Regions from separate parts of the Bradyrhizobium sp. CCBAU 53421 genome, predicted to be linked through region 2. Evidence: riboswitches for the same ligand, from Rfam matches in the RefSeq annotation. Region 2 holds a riboswitch; each other region holds the start of a gene.

Region 1 (6,516 bases), 3.1 Mb from region 2:
CTTCTGTATATCGAAGGAGAGCTCGTTGGCCCCTCCATGCTTGGGACCTCGCAGCGCGCCGATGGCGCCCGCAATCGCCGAATGCATGTCCGCGCCGGTGCCGGCGATCGAGCGCGCAGTGAACGTGGATGCATTGAATTCGTGCTCCGCGTAAAGGATCAAAGATGTGTGCATGGCGCGAATGTGGCTGTCCGCTGGCGTTGCACCGTGCAACAGATGCAGGAAGTGCCCACCGATCGTGTCATCGTCGGTTTGCACTTCGATGCGACGGCCGTTGTGGGCGTAGTGATACCAATACAGCAGCATCGAACCAAGCGAAGCCAGAAGCCGATCGGCAACATCGGATGCCGCGGCTGCCCCATGGTCGGCGGCTTCCGGCAAGACGCAGCCAAGGGCCGAGACGCCACATCGCATGACATCCATCGGGTGCGCTGAGGCAGGCAGCGCCTCGAGGGTCGATCGAACCGCCATCGGCAGCCCGCGCAGAGATTTCAGCCTGGCCTTGTACGTGGTCAGCTCCTGGATCGAAGGGAGCACGCCATGCACCAGAAGATAGGCGACCTCCTCGAACTCGCAGTTCTCGGCGATATCGATGATATTGTAGCCGCGATAATGCAGATCGTTTCCCGTGCGGCCGACGGTGCAAAGTGCGGTGTTACCCGCGATAATGCCCGATAGCGCCACCGACTTCTTTGGTGCAACCGGCTGCTGGACTGGAGCAAGCTCTGTCATATCGATCTCCTTCAACACCGGCATCACGCCTGGCGACCATCGTTCCAATCGAACAGACCAACACGCTCCGCTTGGCCAAGCAGATCGCTATCGACCGCGAAATTGAGAGAGCCGAGCTCGCCGGCGTTGAGTTGCTCCACGCGATCGACCGCCTCGAGGAAGCGCGTCTGCTCGGCTGCACTCACGACACCGTCTGCGAGCGTACGAAACTTGTTGATGTAGTCCGAGCGGCCGAATGGTCGGGCACCGAGCGGATGAGCATCGGCCACCGCGATCTCGTCCTCGATCGTCGCGCCGTCCTCCAGGGTGACGACCACCCGCGCGCCGAACGCCTTCTGCCGAGGGTCGTGGCTGTGGTAACGACGGGTCCATTCTGGATCCTCAACCGTCCTGATCTTGTGCCAAAGGGCGACCGTCTCTGGGCGGCCCGCCCGTTCGCGAGCGTATGATTTCTCGTGATGCCAGGCGCGGTCCTCGAGCGCGACGGCGAAGATGTACATGATCGAATGATCAAGTGTCTCGCGAGAAGCATGCGGATCCATCTTCTGCGGATCGTTGGCTCCCGTGCCGATCACATAATGCGTGTGATGACTGGTGTGAATGACAATCTCCCGCACGCGACCCAAATCACCGATCGCCGGCGCCAATCGACGCGCGAGATCTATGAGTGCCTGGCTTTGATACTCGGCCGAGTGCTCCTTCGTATAAGTGTCGAGAATTGCTTGTTTCGGCTCGCCTGGCTCCGGCAGAGGCACACGATAATTTGCGTCCGGACCGCCGAGCAGCCAGGCGATGACGCCATCTTCGCCCTCCCAGGCGGGGGACGGCGCGCCCTCTCCGCGCAGCGCCCTGTCGACCGCCTCGACCGCCATTTTGCCCGCAAAGGCCGGTGCGTACGCCTTCCAACTCGATATCTCGCCCTTGCGGGACTGCCGCGTCGTGGTCGTGACATGGAGCGCTTGCTGGACGGCTTGATAGATCGTCTCAGCAGCGAGGTTGAGCAGCGCGCCAATTCCGGCCGCCGCGGACGGCCCGAGATGCGCGATGTGATCGATTTTGTGTTCATGCAGACAGATGCCCTTCACGAGATCCACGTGGATCTCGTAACCGGCCGCCACACCTCGAATGAGATCGGCGCCGGAGCGTTTGCAGTGCTGGGCAACCGCGAGAATCGGCGGAATATTGTCGCCCGGATGGGAATAGTCCGCAGCCAGGAACGTGTCATGGAAGTCGAGCTCTCGAACGGCCACACCATTGGCCCAGGCAGCCCATTCCGGCGAAACGCGGCGCTCAGTGGCGAAACCGTACAGGGTTGCGCCGGGTGTATAGCTATGCGCCAATGCTTGCGCTCGTGCGCTCACGACTGAGCGTCGCTTTAGCGAGGCGGCTGCGACCGCGGCATTGTCGATGATCCGGTTTCCGATCATCTGGGCCACCGTCCGCTCCACCGGAACCTGATCGGCGGCCACTTCGGCAATCTTCCAGGCAAGCTGGCCGGACCTTGGCAAGGGCGCTCGTGAAGGGTGAACATGAACGTCGTACTGCTTCATTCTTTGCACCTCGGCTGAATTTGTGCAAACTTAGCAAAGCCAAACTCAGCGAAGTAGCGTCAAAGATGCTCATAATTGCCGACGAACCGCCCATTTTTGTAAATTTTGCGAATACATGAGGCCACTCAAGGTATTCGCAGGGGATCGGCTACGGCGCCTGCGGGAGCAACGCGGCACGACGCAGGCCGCCTTGGCACAGACCCTCAATATCTCCGCGGGTTATCTGAGCCAGATCGAGGCCGACCAAAGGCCGATTACGTCACAAATGCTGTCAAAACTGACGCGGCTGTTCAATCTCGAAACTGGATACTTCGCGGACGACGAGGATCTGCGCATGGCGGGCGAGCTGCGCGAGAGCGCGAGCGATCCCTTGTTCGGCACGGCAATTTCCGCGGAGGAATCGGGCGCTGCCGTGCGCGTTGCCCCTGAAGTTGTGCGGCGCTTCCTCCATCTCTACCGATCTTATCTCGCACTTGAGGAGGAGCACCGCGCACTTCAGACGAGTTTTGCAGAGGCAGACGGCGCGGCGAGCCGATTTCCCTATGACGAAGTCCGCGACTGGGTGCAATCCAAGCGCAACCATTTCGATGTGCTGGATCGTGCGGCGGAACGGCTCGCCGCGGCAAAGCATTTTCAACCGCAGAATCACGGGGAGGATTTTCTAAAATACCTGCGTGATGCCTACCGGATCAGGATTGAGCACGCGCCTGAATCGCTGGACCACGGCATGATTTGGAGGCTCGACCGGAACGCGCGGACGCTGTTTCTGTCCAAGGACGCGCCATCGGAAAGCCGCGTGTTTTGGATCGCACACGTGATCGGTTTGCTTGAGCAGCGCGATGCAATCGATCGCCAGGTTCGACAGGCGTGCCTGAGCAACGAAGAAGCCGCCGCATTGGCCCGTGTTGCCCTCGCCAATTACTTCGCCGGCGCACTCGTCATGCCGTACGAAGCATTCTTGAGCAATGCGCGCGAGGCGCGATACGATATTGAGCGGCTGCAGCTGCGTTTTGGAACGAGCTTCGAGCAGGTATGTCATCGCCTAAGCACCCTGCAGCGCAGAACCTCACCTGGAATTCCGTTCTACTTCCTAAAGATCGATATCGCCGGCAATGTCCTGAAGCGAAGCAGCGCAACTCGCTTTCAATTCGCGCGTTTCGGCGGCCCCTGTCCATTGTGGAATGTGCATCAGTCGTTCTCTCAACCCGGTCGCATTATGGTTCAACTTGCAGCTACGGCCGACGGTACGACCTATTTGTGCATCGCACGCACGGTGAGCCTATCCGGCGGCTCTTATTTGAGCCGTCCACGTGCGGTTGCGGTCGGATTGGGTTGCGAGATCGCCCATGCCGACCAGGTGGTCTATTCAAAGGGACTGGACCTGGAGGATATCGAGGCAGCCGATCCGATCGGGCCGGGCTGCCGCGCCTGTGAGCGCACCGATTGCCGCCATCGCGCTCTGCCACCCATTGGACGCCCTTTGGACGTCGGCACCGCGGAACGGGGTCTGGTGCCGTACCGGATCGAGACCAGGCCACGTCAACGCTAAAGACGCGCCGAGTGTGCACCTGAACAGGGCCCGAAACTTGAGCTCGCAAGCTGAAGCTGCGGGATTGGCCCCGGTTTTCGACATCTCACCGACAACCTTAGGCGGCATTCCCTCTTGCCGTGACGAGTGCCGCAACGGCATCGGCCGTCACCGCCGAAAGCGTCCAGCCCAGATGGCCGTGGCCGGTGTTGTAGAAGACGCGCGGATCGCGGCCTCTCATGACGCACGGGAGAATGTCCGGCATCATCGGCCGCAGGCCCACCCAGGGCACGACGTTGCGCGTGCTCATGCCGGGAAAGTGCCTGCGGCACCACGCGATCAGTGGTTCGATGCGCGCTGCTCTTATTCCTTGTTGGTGCCGTTGAACTCGGCTGTCCCGGCGACGCGGAAACGTCCGGAGCCAAGACGACTGGTCACGATCTTTGCGCGGTCATCCAGCAGACTTGTCCATGGCGCGGCCCGCTGATCCGAGCCGTCAGGCAAGTGCACGGTGATTGAATATCCCCTCACGGGATAGACATTCACCCGATCACCAAGATTGGCGGCGATGCGGCGAGAACCGACACCGCCGCAAACCACGATGCCATCAAAATCGGAAATCCCAGCATCACTGTCGTGATTTTCGGTCGACTTACACTTCAGCTGGATGTTCGTGCCCTTGTCGAGCGCGATCGAGAGCACATCGGTGGAGAAGTTCAGCGTCGCACAAGGCGGCCACAGATAAGAGCCGGTCCCGTCGTGAACTTGTGGATGTCGCCCCTGAAGTCGGAAGCGGTGTAGAAGCCGCCATGGAATGTCCCGCGCAGGGCCGGCTCGATTGACCGGATATCTTCAGGGGATACAGCACGCCGCTCGAGCCCTTCTTTGGCGAGCAATGCCGAAACATACGCCGCGGCTTCAAATTCCGCCTTGCTGTGATAGAAGTGCAAGATGCAGCGGTTTTCGCAATCGAAGTCGATGTCCTCGTCCTGCGCCATTCGTCTCAGGCGGTCGCGCGACTCGATTGCCAGCCGTACGGTTGTGACGGTGCTCTCTTCGTATTTCGGGATCGAAGCGACGAATTGGGTCATCCAGGAGAGCTTGTGCCAGGACGGCGTCGGATTAATCAGAAGTGGCGCGCCGGGCGTGAATATCCACCTGATGCCTTTGAGCACCGTCGCCCAACTATTCCAAACCTCGGCATTTGAGGCTGGAAGAAGGACGTTTCCATTGCCGCATAGGGTGGCGGTCGAAAACGGTCATCCGGCAGCCCCGCTTGAGCAAGTTATAGGCTGTGGTGATTCTGGTTACGCCCGCGCCGATGACGGCGATATGGCCATGATGAGATTGGGTCGTTGGTGCTCCTGCCCGCGACACGCGGGCCATCTGGCATCACCTCTGTCATTGGCCTGAGAGCTTCATCGCAGCCGTCATCCAAGCGGCGACTTTCACCATCGGCACAGGACTGAAGTCCTGCTTTTCAGAGTCGAAATGTGAGCGTTCTTTTGCCTGAGAGTTTCCGGGGTCGTTGGTCCGTCGGCGCCGCGCCGAGCAAACTCGCCACAATTAACCGCATTCAATTCAAGCCTATTAAAGTATACTCAGTATTTCAACACTCCAGACTGCTTCAGTTTGAAACGGTTCAACGACCGGCCGCCAATTGACTGGCTTCCACGAAGACGGTATACCTAGTATGTCAACAGCAGAAATATCGCTCGTTTTGCGAGCGGTGCAAATGAACGGGAGCGAAGTTGAGAGAATGGCCGTAGAAAAATCTCTCGCCACCGCCCAGCTCTCGCTGGGTCCTGACAAGGGCTCGTTTGCGCTATTCCCCCCGAAGCTGCGGGGCGTCGAGAGCCTAGACGGGTCGTACCAGTACCCGCTGGAGATCGGGTTTGAGTATTTTCGCCTGGATCGATACGTCCTTTCGACCCAGCGCGGGCAAGGAATGCTTCGTTGGCGGAGTTTGCTGCCTCCCATTCTTGACGAGCTCAGTCTGGGCGAGGGAGGCACGCCCCTGATTGAACTTCCAGGCCAGTCCGGTCAGGCCAAAGTTTTTCTCAAGGACGAGAGCAGAAATCCGACCTTCAGTCACAAGGACAGGCTGAACCTGTGTGTGGTGAGCGCCGCCAAAATGTCGGGCGCACGCGGCATCGTTGCCGCATCCACAGGCAATCATGGCATCTCAACCGCAGCTTACGCAGCCAAGGCGGGGCTGCCATGCATTATACTTGTCCCGGAGCGCTTCAGTAAAAGCTACTTCGCTGCATTGAACGCTTACGGAGCGCATGCCGTTCCGGTCAAGGCCGAGCGCAAATTCGAGATACTCGGCAAGTTTGTAGCCGAGCTTGGTTTTCATCCGACCAGCAATTCGACACGCTACCATACTGGTCACCCTTTCGGGCCGGAAGGGTACAAGACAATCGCGTATGAGCTGTTTGATCAGCTCGGGCGGGCGCCGGCAGCCGTGGTCGTACCAACGGGCTACGCTGAGCTGCTGTTCGGGATCGTGAAGGGGTTTCAAGAGCTGATCGAGCTCGGCCTGACGGGTGATCTGCCACAGGCGTTCTCGGCCGAGCCTGCGGGGTTAGCCCCGTTGGCGACTGCGCTGGACAACAGGCTGCCGATGGCAGCCGTCAGTGCCGCGGACAGCCGCCTGACGTCGATTGCCTGTACCGTGAGCAGCTACCGTGGCGTTTGGGCGAT
Region 2 (6,516 bases):
ATCGAAGTGACTGCTGGCCGACATCAGCCGGATTACATAAAGCGGCTGCGACGGATCGAGCATTTCGAGCACATTCGTGCCGATCTCGTTCAGGCCGATTGCCCTTGGTCGCAGGTCGGCTTGGCCGACGGGCAGCAGGACGATGACCCCCTCAAGTGGCGTCACCGGCCAATACCGCCCCTCCCGCCCTTCGCGCAGAAATTCGGCATAGCTGCGCATTTCCGCAAACAGCTCGCTGTCCCACAGGATGATGTCCGGCCCCAGGACGTCGCGCGCTGCATCGACGACAGCTTGGCTCTCGCACAGGCCGAGAAAAACCCATGGATCGGTCACGCCGATCGCATGCCCCCATGGATTGTGGATTCCCGACAACCTCTCCTGGCGCAGCGTGTCCTTTCTCGCCACGATATTGGCGACCGCGTCGCTTACCGACATCGGGCGCGGCATGAGCGAATCCCGGCCCGCCAGTTCCAGCTGATCGAGGCCTCCACCACTCATGACGGCAAGGTCACGCATCGACCGCGACCAAAGTGCTTGTCGGTGACGGCACCGTTTTCATAGATGACGTCACCGCGAGCAACGGTCATCACCGGCCACCCCTTCAGCGTCCAGCCTTCATAGATGCACGTGCCCTTCCCGGTGTGCTTGACCGTACGCTGCTCGTCCAGGTCGACCAGTACAAGGTCGGCGTCGAAGCCGACATCGATATGGCCCTTGCGCGGCCAGAGCCCGAAACGCCTAGCAGGGTTGAAGGAATTGAGCTCGACAAGCCGGGTCAACGGCAAACCGCGCTGATGGACGCCGAAATGAAGCATCAGCGACAGCTCCCAGGGAAAGCTCACCACACCCGGGAATTCGGTCCAGAGATTCTCCAGCTTCTTGGGCAGGAACGGCACGTGGTCTGTCCCAAGGCTGTAGACCGAGCCGTTCAACATGCCTTGCCAAAGACCCTCGAGTTCGTTCCGGTCGCGCAACGGTGGCGATATCTTCGCACGCATGTCGAGATCTTCGTCGTAGCACGTACGGGTGAGATAGTGTGGGCAGGTCTCAACCGTCACGCGGACACCACGTGCCTGCGCCTCAGCGGCGAGCACGGGGCCCATGCCGACGGAGGTGTGGACCAGATGCAGCGAACAGCCGGTCTTCTCGGCAAGGAAGATCATGCGACGGATGGTCTCCACTTCGCAGAATGCGGGGCGGGATTCCGTGTATGCACCGAGATCGTGACGCCCGGTGGCCGCGATCTCTTTCTTGATCCAGGAGGCGATCTGGGTGTTCTCGCAGTGAACGTTGATCACCCCGCCAGGAACCTTCGCCAGGATGCGCATTGCGGCATAGACCCAACCATCCGTTGCCGGAACGATGCCGATCGGGTTGTCCGGCTCGTAGCCGAAATAGCATTTGAAGGATTTGACGCCGGTCTTGGCAATGACCTCGGGTATCTCGGCGATATGCTCCTCACGCTGGATGCCAAAATGAAAGCCGAAGTCGATGAGCGAGTTCTCTTCGCCGATTGCTTTGCGTTCCTCGTAGAACGGGAGATACGACTCCTTCAGATTGCGGATATAGAGAAGCGCCGTCGTCACACCGCCGGAGGCCGCAGCCGCCGTCTCGGTGCGCATATCTTCAGCGAAGGGAAACTTCACGCCCAGATGGCAGTGCGGGTCGATCAGGCCCGGCATCAACACGCGCCCCTCGGCGTCGATCGTGCGCTTGGCGTCCGGGAGGACTTCGTCGGCCCCAGTCAGGACGATCTTGCCGTCCTTCACCGCAACACCGCCGTGGAATTCGCCGTCGTGGCGAACCACTCGCGCGTTCTTTATGACCAGATCCGCTTTCATTGTTTTTGCTCCAGTAGTCCCTCAATACGCCGGCTGATACCAGTCCACTGGCTGCGGCCGACGGTGATCGGTGCACGCGCGCCCATGCCACGCGCCCAGACGGCCTTCAGCCCAAGTTCGGCGGCAGCGTCCCGATCGATGGTTCCGGGAGGCGCCGCGACGTCGATCAGCAACGCATGTTTCGGCAGCAGAGCCAGCTGGGTGCGCTCGAGCAGCCGCTTTGGAACACTGCCGATAACGATGTCCATGCGAGGCAGAACCGTGGGCAATTGTTCGAGCGTCAGCGCTTCGGCGCCCGTCGCGTAGGCGGCTGCGCGCTGAACCGGGTTGCGCGCTGCGACCTGGACATGAGCCCCCAGGCCGACCAGCGTCTTCGTCAGAAGCGAGCCGATGGTGCCCTGGCCGACCAGGCAGACGTTGGACTTGTGGATCGTGATCTGCGTGTTCTCGATGATCACCTTCAGTACGCCCTCGACGATCGCCGGCCCCCGCAGCAGCATGAGGTCGACGTCCCATTCGTACTCGTGCAGTGCGATCTCGAGCGCCTTGCAGTGCGCTTTTAGATTATCGTCCGCCCAACCGAGGATGATGTGGCCGGGCCGTCTCATGCCTGCCAACATCTCGCTCGTCGGGATGATCTTCTGCGGACATTTTGGTGCGAAAAGTGCGCCTTCTGCGCTGATGCCCGGAATCGGAAACAGCGCGATGTCCGCCCCCTTCAATGCGTCAGCTGCGTCCGCGGCATGATAGACGCCCTCGATACCCTCGTCGGGCCAGGGAAAGCCGTAGGCTCGAACCGCGGCTCCGGCTCTCACTGCACAGCGAGCGATCTCCTGTTCGCGTGCGTCGCCAGCCACGATTGCGATGACTGTGTTCTGCCAACTCATGATGCCCTTACTTTCTCAATGAGCTGATGTTTGGACATGCCGGCAATCCCCATTGCTTCTGCGCTCCGTCCACCGATCCTATAGTCGGTTCCGACCGCGGCCTGCGCAAGACGATAGAGTGACGTCGCGACGGGAACGTTGACGTCCGCGATCTGTGCAAACTCAAGGAAGGGCAGCAGGCCGTGACCGAAATCCTCTTTGTAGTAGCGATATTCGAGCGAGTCGGGTCCCTTGATGCGGCGGTTGGCTTCGCCGCCCGCGATTGCCGCGCGGTAATCGGTAACGTCAACCACATCGGCCTCCACCGTGCCGAGCAGCTTCATCTCTTCAATCAAGTTCGGCAAGTCGTGCCCGAATGCCCGAGCGACTGCCAAGCGCTCGTCGTCCAATTGCCGCATGACGCGGGCGACGCCGGGCGTCATGGCATCGACATAGAACGTGAAGTTTCCGCCAGTCGCTTCAACCCAGGCGGCTCCCAGCACCGCGCCTGGTGGATGCAGGACCATGTTCACGTTGGAGAGGTCGGAGGCGATAACGTCTCGAACGGGCGTGACGCCCGGATACAATCTGGCCGCGACCTCCAGCGCCTCCGCTCCCCCGTTGAGGGCGGCGGCTTTCAGTCGCTTTGCCCGACCGCTGATGGTGACGCCGTCAGGGCGATATTTGCGCGCGACGTATGTAAGGGTCGAGAACTCGACGACCGGAGGCACCGCCCGGCCGGTGCGCGAATAGGCCTCGGCGAATTCCAGCGCCCCTCCGGTGTGGCCGGGATTAAGCACGACCGGCTTGTCCGACGACCAGCCGGCCGCGGCGAGCGCCTTGGCTATGGACGCGTGCGAGAAGGTCGGCAGCGCGACGGCCGCCACGTCGACGCCGGAGATCGCCGACTTGAGATCTGTCGTCATAAGAGCGGGCTTCGCGACTCCCTCGCCAAGCTTGCCGTCGAAGGCTACGCCGCCGAGCTTGATGTGCGGCTCGAGCGTTTCGGCCGAACGCGCCCAGAAATGAACGGAATGGCCGGCAAGAACCAATTCTGCGACCGAAGCAGCGCCCCCCGCTCCTCCTCCAAGTACTGCGACCTTCATTCTGTTCTCCGCAAATCGGAGCGCGACCCGCATCCGTCGAAGGCTATTTTGATCACAGCTTATGATCACAATTGCGATTGTCAAGCGTGAGAATTGGTCACCCCGTATGCGGCCACTTCACGGTCAGATTGAGCTATGCATCGGTTACGACCGATCCACGAAGGGGTCGGCCATTTTGCACGACAAAACCGAGATCCGTGTTAGGTCGCTCGCTTCGTTTCCAGCCGGAGCCTTTCATTGCTGCCGGTCCCGAATTCACTGGCAAGGCACTCGGCAACCATCTCCGCGGTTGCCGCCGAAAGTGTCCAGCCCAGGTGGCCGTGGCCGGTGTTGTAGAAGACGCCCGGCATCCTGCCCCTACCAACCCGCGGCATCATGTTCGGCATCATCGGACGCAACCCGGCCCAAGGCACGACCCGGCTGGTGTCGACGGAGGGAAACAGCGTTCGCGTCCAGTCGACCAACGGCCGAATGCGATCCTGGCGTATGTCGCGGTTCATGCCGTTGAACTCTGCCGTTCCCGCGACGCGAAAGCGCCCGGCGCCCAATCGGCTGGTGACGATCTTGGCGGCGTCATCGAGCAGACTGACCCAAGGCGCCGCTTTCTGACTCCGCTCGTCGTCGAGGTGCACGGTGATCGAATAGCCCTTTACGGGATAGACGTTGAGGCGGTCGCCGAGCATCGCCGCGAGGTCGCGGCTCGCGGAGCCGGCGCATACAACGACGCTGTCGGCATCGATCTCATCGACATGAGTTACCCCTGAAGGCGTCTCACGCGAATATTGGATGCGGCAGGCTCCATCCCGAGCGATCCGCCTCACCGTGGCGTCAAGAACGAAGCGCGCGCCTCGCCTCTCGCACGCCCTGGCGAGACCGGAAACGAACTTGTGGATGTCACCGGTGGAATCCGACGGGGTGAAGAAGCCTCCGAAGAAGTCACCATGCAGCGTCGGCTCGATCGACTTCACCTCTGCGGCCGTCACTGGACGACGGTCCAGTCCTCCCTCCACCAGAATGGCATTGACCTTCAGCGCGTGTTCGAAACTCTGCTTGTCTCGATAGATGTGGAGAATGCCACGACGCTCGTGGTCAAATTCAATGCTCTCGCGTTCGGCGATGGCGAAGAGATGCTTGCGCGCGGCGATAGCGAGCCGTGTGATCTCCAGCGTGTTGTCACGGTAGTTCTTGATGTTGAAGATGAATTCGCCAAGCCAGAGGCACTTGTGCCAGGTCGGAGTTGGGCTCATGAGGAGCGGTGCATCACGCTTCAACATCCACTTCATGCCCTTGAGAATCGTCGACCAGGAGTTCCAGACCTCCGCATTGCTCGCGGAAAGTTGGCCCCCATTGGCGAACGATGTCTCCATGCCCGCGTAACGCTGACGCTCGATCACCGTGACGGAATAGCCGCGATTGAGAAGGGCATAGGCGGTGGTGACGCCGGTGATACCGGCGCCGATGACGACAACATGTGGCATTTCACTCTCCGCGATCAAAGTTGGGAGCGGGCCGCGGCCCGCGGGTTGTCCCCAATCTGTCACTGTACCTGAGAGATTAACCGCGACGGCTCGGCCGGTACGGCGGTCCCCTTCGGTGGGCACTCGGAGTGCCGCTCTCCAGATCGTTCAGCTGCATGGTCACTTTTGCCCGAGAGTTTCCTGGGGGTTGCTCCTTCGGCGCCGGCCAACACCGTCGCGACGGCGGCCGATCTCTCCCATGCAGCCTGTTGAACGCGATAGTTCTTCTTACGCCTCCGCAACCAGTCCAGGCACGTCAATTACCGACGTCGTAAAGGGTCGTGGTCGTCTCGACCGCCTCGTCATGCAAACCAGCGCGTTCGACCGCAGTAGCAGCAAGTTGTCGAGCCTTGCGCCGAATCTCCGACTCGTCGACGCCCAGCACCTTGCCGTCGGCAAATGACACCTTGCCATCTACCCAGGTCTGCGTGATCGAAGCGGTTGACGCGGAGAATACCAACGCTTGCAGCGGATCGTAGAACGGAGTCCATTCGACGTGGTCCAGGTCGAAAAGAATGAAATCAGCTTTCTTGCCGACCTCCAGCGAGCCGATCTCGTCGTCCCACATCAGCGCCCTTGCGCCCTCGATGGTCGCCGCACGCAGGGCTTGCCGTGCGGTGAAGATATCCGGCTGCAAGCGCGCGTCCTTGAACATCCCGGCGACGATCAGCATCTGCCGCATCAGATTCATATTGCCAGCGGCCGATACGCCGTCAGTGCCGAGGCCGACCTTCACGCCAGCCTTTACCATCTCCGGATACTTGCCAATGGCAGTCGCGCCCTTGCCAAGTTTGAACGAGGAGCACGGACAGAACGCGACGCTGGCACCACGTTCGGCAAGCAGGCGAACCTCTTCATCGGATACGGCCGCGCCATGTGCGATGACCAGGTTCTTTCCGATGCCACCGGCCCGGTCGATGCGAGTGATGGGCCAGCAGCCATATTTCTTCTCGCAGACCTTCGCCTCCTCGATCGAGGTGGCGAGATGATAGGTAGTACCGACACCCAACCTCTCGGCCAGTTTCACCGCTCCAACGTGGAGCTCGAGACTACATGGCTCCTTGCCTTCGATATTGACCCAGCAACGGGCACGGCCGTCGAGGGCGCCGTTGTAACGGACGACGCAATCCTCCAGCACCTTGAGCGCAGCTTCGGCATTCGGAAAGAAATGATGCTCCACCATTTC
Region 3 (6,516 bases), 2.3 Mb from region 2:
CAAGCCCAGCGCCACTGAGCTCGCCCGCGATGTTGGGCTTGGTTGCGCTGCCATTGCCGAGCAGGACGTTGCCGCGGCTGCCGAACGGCTTCAGCGCGCCGACCAGCTCCTCGTCATTCATCTCGTAGATGGCGGCATGAACCTGGCTGCCGCGGAGGTCGGCATCGTGCAGGAAGGCCAGGATCTCGTGCAGGGCATCGCCCGACAGATAGCGCCGCGCCTGATTGGCCGGATCTGAGAGGCCCTTGACGAAATTGCGCAGCGAGTCGTCGGACGTATCACCCTTCACGAAGCGGCTGACGATCTGGGACATCAGGGTGCCGCGGTTGAAATAGGCCGACAAGCCGCCGCCCGCATCGCCCGAAGCGACGGCCGGCGTCGTCCAGGCCGACACCGAGGCGGCATCGGGCGTGAACGTCCCGCTCGCGCCGTTCTTCATCGCGGTGACGCGGTAGGAGACGTTGTCGGTGTCGACGACGCTGTGATCGGTCCAGATGCAGCGCCGGAACGGCGATTGCGTCGAGGAGATGCCGGCGTCCGCCACCGGCTTCTCGCCGGGCTGCGGCGGAATGCGGTTGGACAGTATGGTCGTCTGTTGCGTGATGTTGTTGCGCCGCTCGAGCTGGAAACCCACCCAGTCGTTCGACCAGGCATCCGGCTGCCAGGCGATCAGGATATCATCGGCGTTCGCGTAAGCCTTGACGTTGATGGTCATCACAATTTCCCCGAGGCTGGGTGAATCCACCGGCGCGAAAAAATCGACACCGCCTGTGCACGGCGAGCGCGTGCATCCCAGGGCGGCGCCGAAACCGCGCAGGACATTACCCCGGTAACCTTGAGTAGTTTGTGAAATAGACGACAACTGTTCGTGCAAATCGGCGTGGCGCGCCGGGCATCGCGCCCTAATCGAACGCCAGTCCCAGCCGCTTCTGCTTCTTCCATACGATACGGCACGGCCACCGCTGGCCATCGACGCCGAGGATGAAGCGGTCGGGAAACCACAGCGGCGAGTTGACTTCGACGCAGGCGCCCTGGGGCGAGAGATTGCGGACTGTGCAGGCGATCGCTTCATTGCCGAACTCGATCGCGCCCGACTTGAGGACGCGGCGGCGCGCGCCGGCACGCCGCTTCTCGGTCGGTATTGGCTGTTGCGCGCTGGCCGGTGCGGGCCTGTTGTCGTCGTCGGCCATGGGCCCGTCGCGGTAGGTACACAGACTGGTGGTCAGGTTACGACGCAATGCTGACGGGAACCTTAAGACCGCCCCCGCGGCCGAATTGGCATGCCAGCGCCTGCCGACCGGCTGGGCAGACGCGCGCGCGATATCACGGTGCGCGCATCACCTCATCGTGTCTTCCGGCTGTGGCGCGGTTCACACGCCGTGATCGCCGGCCGTGCTAGTCTTGGCGTGTTGGAAAATTCCGGCCGCACATTTCGCGGCCCTCGCATTTCGAGATCAATGAATTGGAGATAGGCGATGACGATTGCGGATCGCAATCGGATTGCCGGTCGCAATCGGATTGTCGGCACTACCGCGCCGGATCATGGCGCTTCGCTTCTGGAGCACGGCGACGACGCAGCTCATTGCAGCAACGGGCTCAATGCACAGAAATTCCGCGATGCGACGCCCGACGAGCGCGCGGTCTACCGGCGATGGATTCGCGGCTCGGTCGTGCTGTACGGATTGCTGGCGTTTGCCGCGGGAGCAATGGTCTGGATGAACGGCGCCAGTGTCGGACAGACGCAGCTCTCGAGCCTGTCGAGCGCGGGCAACGCCAAATCGGGTCACGTAAACTAGCGACTGCCGTCGCCGAACCAGTCGCGCATCAATTTGTCATGCCGCAAAACGAAAAATGGCCGGGACGAGTCCCGGCCACACGTGTTGCGTCAAGCCGCAAGCTTACTCGGACTTGTCGATGTTCCAGAAGATCGGCGTCGCTGGACCGTCGAGCACACCGCTCAGCGACTTCCGCCAGGCGCTCGGGCCCTGATACTGGCCGAGCGGAATGTAGATGACCTGCTCGTAGGCTTCCTTTTGGATATCGGCCGCGATCTTCTTCTGCTCGTCGAGCGACGGCGCGCGCACGAAGGCATCCTTGAGCTGTTCGATCTTCGGATCCTCGGCCCAGCCGAACCATCCGCCATTCTTGCCCTGGCCGCCGATCGAGAGGTTGGCGATCGGGTTGGAGACGTCGGCGCTGACCCAGTTGGTGAAGAACATGTTCCAGCCGCCGTCCTTCGGCGCCTTCTGGCTGGCGCGGCGGGTCACCACGGTCTGCCAGTCGGTGGCCTGCAGATCGACCTTGAAGCCGGCGTCGCGCAGTTGCTGGGCGACAACGACCGGCTGCGCCTTGAGCGTGGTGACGTCGCCGGGCGCCATGATGACGATAGGCGTGCCGTCATAGCCCGACTCGGCAAGCGCCTTCTTGGCCGCCGCCATGTCGCCGCCCTTCAACAACGTCTCGCCACCGATCTCGGACGCGAACGGCGTATCGCAGATGAAGAAGGAGACGCAGGTCTTGTAATATTTGGGATTGCCGACCAGCGCGTCGAGCACCTGCTTCTGGTTGACCGCCATCAGCGCCGCCTGGCGAACCTTGATGTTGTCGAACGGCGGATAGAGGAAGTTCATGCGGCCGAGGGTCTGGAAGCCGAACTTGTTCAGCGTCTCGACCTTCAGGTCCTTGTCGCCTTCGAGGATCGGCAACATGTCGAACGACGGGTTCTCCAGGAAATCGATGTCGCCGGACTGCAGCGCGTTCATCGCGGTCTGCGCGTCGGCCATCGTGACCCACTCGACACGGTCGACCTTCACGACCTTGCCACCCGCGGTCCAGCTCGCCGGCTCCTTGCGCGGCACGTAGTCCTTGTTCTTGACATAGACCGCCTTCACGCCCGGCTGGAATTCGGCCTGCACGAACTTGAACGGGCCCGAACCGATCTGCTCCGGGATCGGCTTGTCCGGCGGCGTTTCGGCCAGCCGCTTCGGCATCATGAAGGCGACGCGCGACGACGGCTTGCCGATCGAATCCAGCACCAGGCCGTAGGGCTCCTTCAGCTTCAGCGTGATCGTCTTCGCATCGGTGGCCTCGAGGCTCGCCGTGAAGTCCATCAGCTTCTGGCCCATGCCGTCGACCTTGGCCCAGCGCTTCAGCGACGCGACGCAGTCTTCGGCGGTCACCGGCGTGCCGTCGTGCCACTTGAGGCCATCGCGCAGCGTGAAGGTGTAGGTAAGCTTGTCGTCCGACACCTTCCAGTCCGCCATCTGCGGCTGGATCTTGAAGTTGGAGTCGGTCGCCACCAGCGTGTCGTAAACCATGTAGCCATGGTCACGCGTGATGTAGGCCGTGGTCAGGATCGGATCGATGACGCGCAGATCCGAATGCATCACCGCGGTGATGGTCTTGTCCGCGGCCATGGCCGGCGGCGCAAACGACAATTCGTGCGGTGCGAATGACAGCGCAAGCGCCGACAACGCAGCCGCGAGCGTGCGGCGCTTCCAACGCGAGATAGGGAACATGCAATTCTCTCCTGACGTGTAACTGGTCAAAGCCGGCTTATTCGTTATGCATGCGGTTCGTTATTTAGGCGAACTAACATGCTGTATGGCTTGTGAAATCGAGACTTGCATCAAGCGCAATGCGCGTCAATCGGTTTCGGGCGGGATCAAACGTATACGAACGAATGAACGGCGGGTGCAGCGCATTTGACTTTACAAAGTCGTCGCCCGAGCTTTTCGTATGGCACGCGAACGCGTATCGGCGCGAACAAACAACAAGAGAGAAAAGACATGAACCCCGCCAATCTTCCCTTTGATTCCGAAGCGATGCTGCAGGGGCTGCGCAGCTGGGTGGAATGCGAGAGCCCGACATGGGATGCGGCCGCGGTCGAGCGCATGCTCGGCCTCGCCGCGCGCGAGATGGCGATCATGGGTGCGACGATCGAACGCATCGCGGGACGCCAGGGCTTTGCCGGCTGCGTCCGCGCCCGTTTTCCCCATCCAAAACAAGGCCAGCCGGGCATCCTGATCGCCGGCCATCTGGACACCGTGCACCCGGTCGGCACCATCGAAAAGCTGGCGTGGCGGCGCGAAGGCAACAAGTGCTTCGGGCCCGGCATCTTCGACATGAAGGGCGGCAACTATCTGTCGATCGAGGCGATCCGGCAACTGGCACGCGCCTCCTTCACGACGCCGCTGCCGATCACGGTGCTGTTCACGCCCGATGAAGAGGTCGGCACGCCATCGACGCGCGACATCATCGAGGCGGAAGCCGCACGCAACAAATACGTGCTGGTGCCGGAGCCCGGCCGGCCGAACAACGGCGTCGTCACCGGACGCTACGCGATCGCGCGCTTCAATCTGGAAGCCATTGGCAAGCCGAGCCATGCCGGCGCGACACTGTCGTCCGGCCGTTCCGCGATCCGCGAAATGGCTCGCCAAATCATCGCCATCGACGGCATGACCACCGAGGACTGCACCTTCTCGGTCGGCATCGTGCATGGCGGCCAATGGGTCAATTGCGTCGCAACGACCTGCACCGGCGAAGCGCTCAGCATGGCCAAGCGCCAGGCCGATCTCGATCGCGGCGTGGAGCGCATGCTGGCGCTGTCGGGCACCGCAAATGACGTGACATTCAAGGTGACGCGCGGCGTCACGCGCCCGGTGTGGGAGCCGGATGCCGGCACCATGGCGCTCTATGAAAAGGCGAAGCGTCTCGCCGCCGACATGGGTCTTGATTTGCCGCACGGCAGCGCCGGCGGCGGCTCCGACGGCAACTTCACCGGCGCGATGGGCATCCCTACCCTCGACGGCCTCGGCGTCCGCGGTGCCGACGCCCACACTTTGAACGAACATATCGAAGTCGACAGCCTTGCCGAGCGCGGCCGTCTGATGGCCGCACTGCTCGCAACGCTCGACTAAGGTTGATTTGCACTGCACAACACGTTGGCACTGCCGGATCGAAATTTAGCCTTGTTCAATTTTGAGGCTTCGCCTACGGTCCGGCCGTCCAACGCGACGATGCGGGAGAGATCGAAGCGACAACATTCGTGTTGTTGCTTCGGCGCCGACGGAGCAACCGCCCCGGAAACTCTCAGGCAAAAGGACTGTATCGTCAGGACGATCTGGAGAGAGACGGACATGGCCAAATGGAAACGGCCGTGACGTCCACCGAAGGGGATAGTTCGCCGTCGGGCTCACGCCCGATGCGGATCAAGCTCTCAGGTACCGTGACAGATGGGGCGTCGAAACAACCGGTTTCACCGGCGGTTCGGCGACTCTAACCCACGGGAGCCTGAAGACCACCATGCCTCACATCGCAATCATTGGCGCCGGCATCACCGGCGTGACGACGGCCTATGCCCTGCTCGAACGCGGCTACCGGGTGACCGTCCTCGACAGGCATCGCTATGCCGCGATGGAAACCTCGTTCGCCAACGGCGGACAGCTTTCCGCCAGCAACGCCGAAGTGTGGAACAGCGCCGCGACCATTCTCAAGGGGTTGCGCTGGATGCTGCGCAGCGACGCGCCGCTGCTGATGAATCCGAAGCCGAGCTGGCACAAATATTCCTGGATCGGCGAATTCGTCGGCAGCATCACGCGCTATCGCAGCAACACCATCGAGACCACGCGGCTCGCAATCGAAGCGCGCAAGCATCTGTTCTCGATCGCCCAGCGCGAGAACATCGCCTTCGATCTCGAACGCCGCGGCATCCTGCACGTCTATCACGACAAGGCCGGCTTCGAGGCGGGCCTGCGCGTCAACGCGCTGCTGCAGCAAGGCGGGCTCGACCGCCGGCCGGTGACGGCGGATGAAATCCGCAGCATCGAACCCGCGCTGCAGACGACCTGCTATGGCGGCTTCTTCACGCCGTCGGACGCGACCGGCGATATCCACAAGTTCACGCGCGGCCTCGCCGACGCCTGCGTCCGCCGCGGCGCGAGCTTCGTCCATGAGGCCGACGTCGACGCGATCGCGCGTGACGATGGCGGATTCCGGATCGGCTGGAACCAAGCCGCTTCGCACGATGCCGAGGTCGCGACGCGACATGAGTTGCGGGCGGACGGCATCGTGATTTGCGCCGGGGTCGCGAGCCGCCACTTCGCCGGCCTGCTCAACGACCGCGTCAACGTCTATCCGGTGAAGGGCTATTCGATCACCGTGCAGCTCGATGCGCCGCAAAGCCGGGACGCCGCACCGACCGTCAGCCTGCTCGACGAGGCCGCGAAGATCGTCACCAGCCGGCTCGGCGCCGATCGCTTCCGCGTCGCCGGCACGGCCGAGTTCAACGGCTTCAACCGAGACATCCGCGCCGACCGCATCCAGCCGCTGGTGGATTGGGTACGGCACCATTTCCCGGGCATCGACACCTCGAAGGTCGTGCCGTGGGCGGGCCTGCGCCCGATGATGCCGAACATGATGCCGGTGGTTCGCGCCGGACGGATTCCGGGCGTGTTCTACAACACCGGCCACGGTCATCTCGGCTGGACGCTGTCGGCTGCGACGGCACAGATGGTG

What was found. A riboswitch is a leader RNA that binds a small molecule or an ion and turns the genes downstream of it on or off. The one in region 2 is predicted to bind glycine.
Region 1: linked by a shared signal. The riboswitch ahead of XH92_RS43420 (FAD-dependent oxidoreductase) and the one ahead of XH92_RS08025 (D-amino acid dehydrogenase) in region 2 are both predicted to bind glycine.
Region 3: linked by a shared signal. The riboswitch ahead of XH92_RS19125 (D-amino acid dehydrogenase) and the one ahead of XH92_RS08025 (D-amino acid dehydrogenase) in region 2 are both predicted to bind glycine.

The regions. Positions count from the first base shown of each region.
Region 1 is NZ_CP030047.1:7,894,297-7,900,812, forward strand. It holds gene prpC (2-methylcitrate synthase) at 1-732, opposite strand, end outside; gene XH92_RS36735 (MmgE/PrpD family protein) at 756-2,282, opposite strand; gene XH92_RS36740 (short-chain fatty acyl-CoA regulator family protein) at 2,473-3,831, shown strand; partial or broken gene XH92_RS36745 (FAD-dependent oxidoreductase) at 3,929-4,512, opposite strand; gene XH92_RS43420 (FAD-dependent oxidoreductase) at 4,527-4,901, opposite strand; glycine riboswitch at 5,199-5,304, opposite strand; gene XH92_RS36755 (pyridoxal-phosphate dependent enzyme) at 5,570-6,516, shown strand, end outside.
Region 2 is NZ_CP030047.1:1,700,863-1,707,378, reverse strand. It holds gene XH92_RS08045 (resolvase) at 1-516, opposite strand, end outside; gene XH92_RS08040 (dihydroorotase family protein) at 495-1,841, opposite strand; gene XH92_RS08035 (dipicolinate synthase subunit DpsA) at 1,838-2,728, opposite strand; gene XH92_RS08030 (NAD/NADP octopine/nopaline dehydrogenase family protein) at 2,725-3,813, opposite strand; gene XH92_RS08025 (D-amino acid dehydrogenase) at 4,014-5,291, opposite strand; glycine riboswitch at 5,438-5,540, opposite strand; gene XH92_RS08020 (amidohydrolase family protein) at 5,587-6,516, opposite strand, start outside.
Region 3 is NZ_CP030047.1:4,045,768-4,052,283, reverse strand. It holds gene XH92_RS19150 (phospholipase D-like domain-containing protein) at 1-715, opposite strand, end outside; gene XH92_RS19145 (PilZ domain-containing protein) at 903-1,190, opposite strand; gene XH92_RS19140 (hypothetical protein) at 1,476-1,796, shown strand; gene XH92_RS19135 (ABC transporter substrate-binding protein) at 1,899-3,518, opposite strand; gene XH92_RS19130 (M20/M25/M40 family metallo-hydrolase) at 3,789-4,919, shown strand; glycine riboswitch at 5,012-5,117, shown strand; glycine riboswitch at 5,121-5,236, shown strand; gene XH92_RS19125 (D-amino acid dehydrogenase) at 5,305-6,516, shown strand, end outside.